Microbispora hainanensis: one gene and its partner. The protein of the gene in region 2 interacts with the protein of the main gene of each other region in a pairwise test. Links are inferred from orthologs where the notes say so. Each region holds a gene or a part of one and is shown on either strand. Other genes may lie near its edges.

Region 1 (3,006 bases), 6.7 Mb from region 2 along the record:
GCGACGCAGGCGATGGCGACCGTGGGGGCGAAGGCGGGCACGGACGCGAGGGCGGGGGCGACGACGGGTTCCGGCTTCCCCCGGCCGCGGCGGCGCTGGTGTCCCACGTGTGCCGGGAACGGACCGTCGGCGTGCTGCTGGCCCGGCTCGGCGGGCACGCCGCAGGCGTCTTCATCGGCGCCCGCCTCGTCACGGGCAAGGTCGGCTCGCGTCAGGTCCACGGGCGCAGCGCGGCGGGCGGGTGGTCGCAGCAGCGCTTCGCCCGGCGCAGGGACAAGCAGTCGTCCGAAGCGCTGCGGGCCGCCGCCGACGTGGCCGCCCGGGTGCTGCTGCCGAGGCTCGACGACCTGGAGGCAGTCGTGCTCGGCGGAGACCGGCGCTCGATCGACGAGATCAGGCGCGACCGCCGTCTCGCACCGCTGTTCGCCCTGGAGTCAGGCCCCTTCCTCACCGTGCCCGACCCCCGGATGCCGGTTCTGGAGGGTGCCCCCGCGCTGTTCCGCGCCGTACGGATCCGCCTGCTCGACCCCTGACGGCCGCGCGACGAAGGGGCGCGGGCGGGGTTTCGGCGCAGGCGATGGTGGACGGGGCGGCACTACACTTGAGCCCATGCGCACTCCCGATTGATCGCTCCCGGTGCCGATCCCGACCTCATCACCTACGGGAGTGTCCCCTTAATCATGATCATCGCAACCGATATCGAACTTCGCGCCGGCTCGCGCCTGCTCATCGAGGGCGCCTCGTTCCGGGTGAACCCGGGCGACAAGATCGGCCTGGTCGGCCGCAACGGCGCCGGCAAGACCACGCTCACCAAGGTCCTGGCGGGGGAGGGGCTGCCCGCCGCGGGCACGGTCACGATCTCCGGCAGCGTCGGCTATCTGCCGCAGGACCCCCGCACCGGCGACCTGAGCGTGCTGGCGCGCGACCGGATCCTGTCGGCCCGCGGCCTCGACGACGTGCTCCGCGAGCTGCGCGAGGCCGAGGCCGGGATGGCGGCCGACGACCAGCGCGTGCGCGACCGCGCGGTGCGCGCCTACGGCCGCCTGGAGGACCGCCTGCACGTTCTCGGCGGCTACGCGGCGGAGTCCGAGGCGGCCTCGATCGCGTCGAGCCTCGGGCTGCCCGACCGTGTCCTCGGCCAGCCGCTGGAGACCCTGTCCGGTGGTCAGCGACGGCGGGTGGAGCTGGCCCGGATTCTGTTCTCCGGAGCGGAGACTCTCCTGCTTGACGAGCCGACAAACCACCTCGATGCGGACTCGATCGGCTGGCTTCGTGATTTTTTGCGCTCGCACCAGGGCGGCTTGGTGATCATCAGCCATGACGTAAACCTTCTTGATGCGACGGTAAATCGGGTGCTCCATCTCGACGCGAACCGCTGCGTGATCGACACCTACAACGTCGGCTGGAAGGCCTATCTCGCCCAGCGGGAGACCGACGAGAAACGGCGAAAGCGCGAGCGGGCCAATGCCGAGCGGCAGGCGTCCGCGCTGCTTTCCCAGGCCGACCGCATGCGGGCGAAGGCCACCAAGGCCAAGGCGGCCCAGGACATGGAGCGGCGCGCCAGGCGGCTGCTGTCCGGCGTCGAGGGCGAGCGGCGCTCCGACCGCGTAGCCAAGCTCCGCTTCCCCGACCCCGCGCCCTGCGGGAAGACCCCCCTGACGGCCCGCGGCCTGTCCAAGTCGTACGGCTCGCTGGAGGTGTTCACCGACGTCGACGCCGCGGTCGACCGGGGCTCGCGGATCGTCATCCTGGGCCTGAACGGCGCGGGCAAGACCACCCTGCTGCGGCTGTTCGCAGGCATCGAGAAGCCCGACACCGGCGAGGTCGTGCCGGGCCACGGGCTCAAGCTCGGCTACTACGCTCAGGAGCACGAGACGCTCGATCCCGAGCGCACGGTCCTGGAGAACATGCGGTCCGCGGGGCCCGACCTGGCCGACGTCGACCTGCGCAAGGTGCTGGGGTCGTTCCTGTTCACCGGCGACGACGTGGACAAGCCCGCCGGGGTCCTGTCGGGCGGCGAGAAGACCCGTCTCGCCCTTGCGACGCTGGTGCTGTCGAGCGCCAACGTGCTGCTGCTCGACGAGCCCACCAACAACCTCGATCCGGCCTCCCGCGACCAGGTGCTGTCGGCCCTCGGCTCCTACACCGGCGCGATTGTGCTGGTCACGCACGACGAGGGCGCGGTCGAGGCGCTGAAGCCGGATAGGGTGATTCTGTTGCCAGACGGAGTAGAAGACGCATGGAGCGACGAATTTTCCGATCTTGTGGCGCTTGCCTGATCTTAATTTGAGCGGGTAGGGATCTTTTCCCGCGGAGTAGGTAGCCGATCCCGCCGAAATGACTGATCATGGGCTGAAGTAACGCTGCGGAAGTCTGGCACTACAGGAGGTACTCGTGGCCGAGACTCTGAAGAAGGGCACCCGGGTGACCGGGGCCGACCGGGAAAAGCTGGCCGCTGATCTTAAGAAGCGCTATTCCGCGGGTGAGAGCATCCGCGCTCTGGCTGCTTCCACCGGCCGGTCGTACGGGTTCATCCACCGCATCCTCAGCGAGTCCGGGGTGACTCTGCGCGGACGCGGCGGCGCGACCCGGGGCAAGTCCAAGCGCTAGAGATCCACCTCAAGACGCGCGACCGCAGCCGCTCGTTCCTGCTGGAGGAGCGGTCGCGTCCGACTCGCCAGAACGATATTCGGTAAGCTCGGGCGCGACCGCGGGATGAACAGGAGGGCGGACGTCCGGCACGGACGGTGCGCCGCACCGGACCGGCCGTGCGAGGCGACGTCGCTCCGCACCGGACGCAGGAGCAGGGCATGGCGGAAGCGGCAATGGGGGGGAATCTGGAGCACGCCCTTGGGACGGGCGAAGGCTCCGATGTGTCGACGATCTCGGCGGCCGCGCCGGCCGAGGTCGGACTGCGCTTCGAGGTGGACGGCGAGATCGCGACCGTCACTTTGGACCGGCCGGACAAGCGCAACGCGCAGACGTTCGCGACATGGTCGGCCCTGG
Region 2 (4,347 bases):
CGTGCGAGCCAGGTGGCCAGGCGCTCCACGGGCACCTCGAACTCGGGGTTGAGGTCCACGAACTCGCGCAGCCGCTCCGCGAGCCAGCCGACGCTGACCTCCTCCTCGCCGCGACGCTCGACGAGCTCCTCGATCCCCCTGTCGGTGAAGTACATGCCTCGCTCCAGTGAGCTCCAGTGAATGGTCTGATCATGGAGAGAGGTCCCCCACGGGCGTGGGGGACCTCCTCAGTGGTACGGGATCCTCGCTCAGCCGAAGATCTCGTCCAGGATGCCGTGCAGTTCCTCGTCGTGCTTGGCGTGCGAGCCGACGGCCGGCGAGGAGTTCGGCGTACGCGAGACCCGGCGGAAGGTGCGGCCCCCGAGCAGGTCGGGCTTCTCCACGATCTTCAGGCTGAGGTAGGGCCACGGACCCATGTTGACGGGCTCGTCCTGCGCCCAGAGCAGCTCCGCGTCCGCGCTGTAGCGGGCCAGCTCGGCCTTGAGCGGGTTCTCCGGGAACGGGTAGAGGCGCTCCAGGCGGACCAGCGCCACGTCGTTCCTGCCCGACTTCTCGCGCCGCGCGAGCAGGTCGTAGTAGATCCTGCCCGAGCAGACCACGATCTTGCGGACCGCCGACGGGTCCACCGTCGAGTCGCCGATGACCGGTCGGAAGGCGCCGGAGGTGAACTCCGAGGTGGCCGAGGCCGCCGCCTTGAGCCGCAGCAGCGACTTGGGCGTGAACACGATCAGGGGCTTACGCCGCTCCGACAGCACCTGCCAGCGCAGCAGGTGGAAGTAGTTCGCCGGGGTGCTCGGCTGCGCCACCGTCATGTTGTCCTGCGCGCACAGCTGCAGGTAGCGCTCGATGCGGGCGGAGGAGTGGTCCGGGCCCTGACCCTCGTAGCCGTGCGGCAGCAGCAGCACGACCGAGGAGCGCTGACCCCACTTCTGCTCACCCGACGAGATGAACTCGTCGATGATCGACTGGGCGCCGTTGGCGAAGTCGCCGAACTGCGCCTCCCAGGCGACCAGGGCGTCCGGGCGGACCACGCTGTAGCCGTACTCGAAGCCCATCGCGGCGAACTCGCTGAGCAGCGAGTCGTACACGTAGAACTTCGTGGTGCCGTGGTTGAACGTCTTGAGCGGGGTGTGCTCCTCGCCGGTGACGCGGTCGACCAGCACGGCGTGACGCTGGCCGAAGGTGCCGCGGCGGGAGTCCTGACCGACCAGGCGGACCGGGTGGTCGTCGATGAGCAGCGAGCCGAACGCGAGCAGCTCACCGGTCGCCCAGTCGATCGCGTCCTCGGCGACCATCGTGCCGCGGCGCTGGATGACCGGGGCGAGACGCGGGTGGACGGTGAAGCCCTCGGGCAGGTTGAGCTGGGTGTCGATGACCCGCTTGACGACCTCCTCCGAGATCGCCGTCTTGGTGTCCTCGTGCGACCACGGGATCAGCTCGTCGGGCTCGGGGACCCGGACGGCACCGGGCGCCGGTGGATGCTTGACGGCCTCGCGGGTCTCGGTGAAGGCCCGCTCAAGCTGCTCCTGGTAGTCGCGCAGGGCCTGCTCGGCCTCCTCGACCGTGATGTCCCCGCGGCCGATGAGGGCCTCGGTGTACAGCTTGCGGGTCGAGCGCTTGGCGTCGATGAGGTCGTACATCAGCGGCTGCGTGAACGCCGGGTTGTCGCCCTCGTTGTGACCACGCCGCCGGTAGCAGACCATGTCGATGACGACGTCCTTGCGGAACGTCTGGCGGTACTCGTACGCGAGCCGGCCGACCCGCACGACCGCCTCGGGGTCGTCGCCGTTCACGTGGAAGATCGGCGCCTGGATCATGCGCGCGACGTCGGTGGCGTACACGCTCGACCGCGAGGACGCGGGGGAGGTGGTGAAGCCGACCTGGTTGTTGACCACGATGTGGACGGTGCCGCCGGTGCGGTAGCCGCGCAGCTGGGACAGGTGCAGGGTCTCGGCGACCACGCCCTGGCCGGCGAACGCCGCGTCGCCGTGGACGAGCACGGGCAGGACGGTGAAGCCCTCCTCGCCGCGCTCCAGCAGGTCCTGCTTGGCCCGGACCACGCCTTCGAGGACGGGGTCGACCGCCTCCAGGTGCGAGGGGTTCGCCACCACGGACGTGCTGATCGTGTTGCCCTCGGGCGTCGTGAAGTCGCCGCTCGCGCCGAGGTGGTACTTCACGTCGCCGGAGCCGTGCGCGCTGCGGGGGTCGATGTTGCCCTCGAACTCGCCGAAGATCTGGGCGTACGACTTGCCCACGATGTTGGCGAGCACGTTGAGCCGGCCGCGGTGGGCCATGCCGATGACGACCTCGTCAAGGTGCTCGGCCGCCGCGTAGCTGATCACCGAGTCGAGCAGCGGGATCAGCGACTCGCCGCCCTCGAGCGAGAACCGCTTCTGGCCGACGTACTTGGTCTGCAGGAAGGTCTCGAACGCCTCGGCGGTGTTGAGCCTGCGCAGGATGTTGAGCTGCTCCTCGCGGCTGGGCTTGGAATGCGGCCGCTCCACCCGCGCCTGGATCCAGGCCCGCTCCTCGGGGTTCTGGATGTGCATGTACTCGATGCCGATCGTGCGGCAGTACGAGTCGCGCAGCACGCCGAGGATGTCGCGCAGCTTCATCAGCGGCTTGCCGCCGAAGCCGCCCGTCGGGAACTCGCGCTCCAGGTCCCACAGCGTCAGGCCGTGCGACTGGATGTCGAGGTCCGGGTGCTTGCGCTGGCGATACTCCAGCGGGTCGGTGTCGGCCATGAGGTGGCCGCGGACCCGGTAGGCGTGGATGAGCTCCAGCACGCGCGCGGACTTGGCGACGTCGTCGTCGTGGGTGGCCGAGATGTCCTGGACCCAGCGCACCGGCTCGTAGGGGATGCGCAGCGACTGGAAGATCTCGTCGTAGAAGCCGTCGGCGCCGAGCAGGAGCTGGTGGATGCGGCGCAGGAAGTCGCCCGACTGGGCGCCCTGGATGATCCGGTGGTCGTAGGTGGACGTGAGCGTCATCACCTTGCTGATCGCGAGGCGGGACAGCGTCTCCGCCGAGGCGCCCTGGTATTCGGCGGGGTATTCCATCGCGCCGACGCCGATGATCGTGCCCTGGCCGGGCATCAGGCGCGGCACCGAGTGGACCGTGCCGATGGTGCCGGGGTTGGTCAGGGAGATCGTCGTGCCCTGGAAGTCCTCCACACCGAGCTTGCCCGCGCGGGCCTTGCGCACGATCTCCTCGTACGCCACCCAGAACTGGCGGAAGTCCATGGTCTCGGCCTGCTTGATCGAGGGCACCAGGAGCTGACGGGTGCCGTCGCTCTTCTGGACGTCGATCGCGAGGCCGAGCCCGACGTGCTCGGGCTTGACGAGGACCGGCTTGCCGTCCACCTCGGCGTACGAGTAGTTCATCTCAGGCATCGACTTGAGCGCCTGGACGATCGCGTAGCCGATGACGTGGGTGAAGGAGATCTTGCCGCCACGGCCGCGGGACAGGTGGTTGTTGATGACGATGCGGTTGTCGATCAGGAGCTTGGCGGGGACCGCGCGGACGCTCGTGGCCGTGGGGACGACCAGCGACGCCTCCATGTTGGCGGCGGTGCGCGCGGCGGCGCCGCGCAGCTTCTCCTCGACCGCGCCGGCGGGGGCCGGCTGCTTGGCGGGGGCCTGCTCCTTTGCGGGGGCCTTGGCCGCCGGCTTCGCCTGCGGCTTGGGCTGCGGAGGCGCCGTCTGCGGAGCCGGGCTCACCGGAGCGGGAGCCTCGGGCGCTGCCGTCGCCGTCGCGCCGTTCGCGACGGCGGCGGACTTGGACGGAGCGGGCTTGGCCGTCCCGTTGTAGTCAGCGAAGAAGTGCCACCAGGCCTGATCAACAGACTCTGGATCTTCGAGATACTTCTGGTACAACTCGTCGACAAGCCACTCATTTTGTCCAAAGCTTGCCAGCGGGTTTGACCGCGACGACTCAGACGACACGGCGGAAATCGCCCTCTTCCGCAGATCGGCGTTGATGTTTGGTGAACCTGTCCAAGGCTACTCGCCTCACACACCGACGTGCGCCCCGGCGGGTCGTAGGTCCCGGCCCATCCTCCCAGGATCGATAAAACAGGTCACGCGCGGATAGCCCGTCTGGGTGGTGAGGTGTCCCTTACCCCCTGGTCACAGCGGCTGGTCAGCCGATGAGCCGCGACTTGATCTGGATATCGGGAGCTATATCGGTCAGCATACCGGCAAGGTCGTCGGCCGCGGCGTGCAGCGCCTCGAGGGAGAGCGGTTCGAGGCGTTCCAGCAGGAAGAGCGCGTCCACCGTCTCCTCGGTGATCCTCGTCCTGACACACTGCCGCCAGTTCCAGCGCCGGCAGGTGACGCCCGCGTCGTC

The links. The genes of interacting proteins can lie anywhere in the genome.
Region 1: the proteins of OHB01_RS03595 (region 2) and OHB01_RS34375 interact in binary tests that used the Escherichia coli proteins (3 or more experiments, as listed by UniProt). The link is inferred for Microbispora hainanensis from one-to-one orthologs.

The regions. Positions count from the first base shown.
Region 1 is NZ_CP108086.1:7,525,473-7,528,478, reverse strand. Bases 41-2,979 are described here. They hold OHB01_RS34375 (ABC-F family ATP-binding cassette domain-containing protein), read left to right. Parts: upstream 41-680; coding sequence 681-2,279; downstream 2,280-2,979. Other genes in these bases: OHB01_RS34365 (enoyl-CoA hydratase/isomerase family protein), read left to right, coding at 2,826-2,979; OHB01_RS34370 (helix-turn-helix domain-containing protein), read left to right, coding at 2,395-2,610; OHB01_RS34380 (acVLRF1 family peptidyl-tRNA hydrolase), read left to right, coding at 41-533. Also shown: more of OHB01_RS34380, read left to right, coding at 1-40; more of OHB01_RS34365, read left to right, coding at 2,980-3,006. UniProt on the Escherichia coli protein: Genetic data indicate it may be involved in ribosome assembly or function.
Region 2 is NZ_CP108086.1:796,064-800,410, reverse strand. What follows is about bases 49-4,328. They hold OHB01_RS03595 (multifunctional oxoglutarate decarboxylase/oxoglutarate dehydrogenase thiamine pyrophosphate-binding subunit/dihydrolipoyllysine-residue succinyltransferase subunit), read right to left. Parts: upstream 3,945-4,328; coding sequence 249-3,944; downstream 49-248. Other genes in these bases: OHB01_RS03590 (B3/4 domain-containing protein), read right to left, coding at 4,141-4,328; OHB01_RS03600 (DUF6104 family protein), read right to left, coding at 49-155. In the rest of the region: more of OHB01_RS03600, read right to left, coding at 1-48; more of OHB01_RS03590, read right to left, coding at 4,329-4,347. UniProt on the Escherichia coli protein: E1 component of the 2-oxoglutarate dehydrogenase (OGDH) complex which catalyzes the decarboxylation of 2-oxoglutarate, the first step in the conversion of 2-oxoglutarate to succinyl-CoA and CO(2).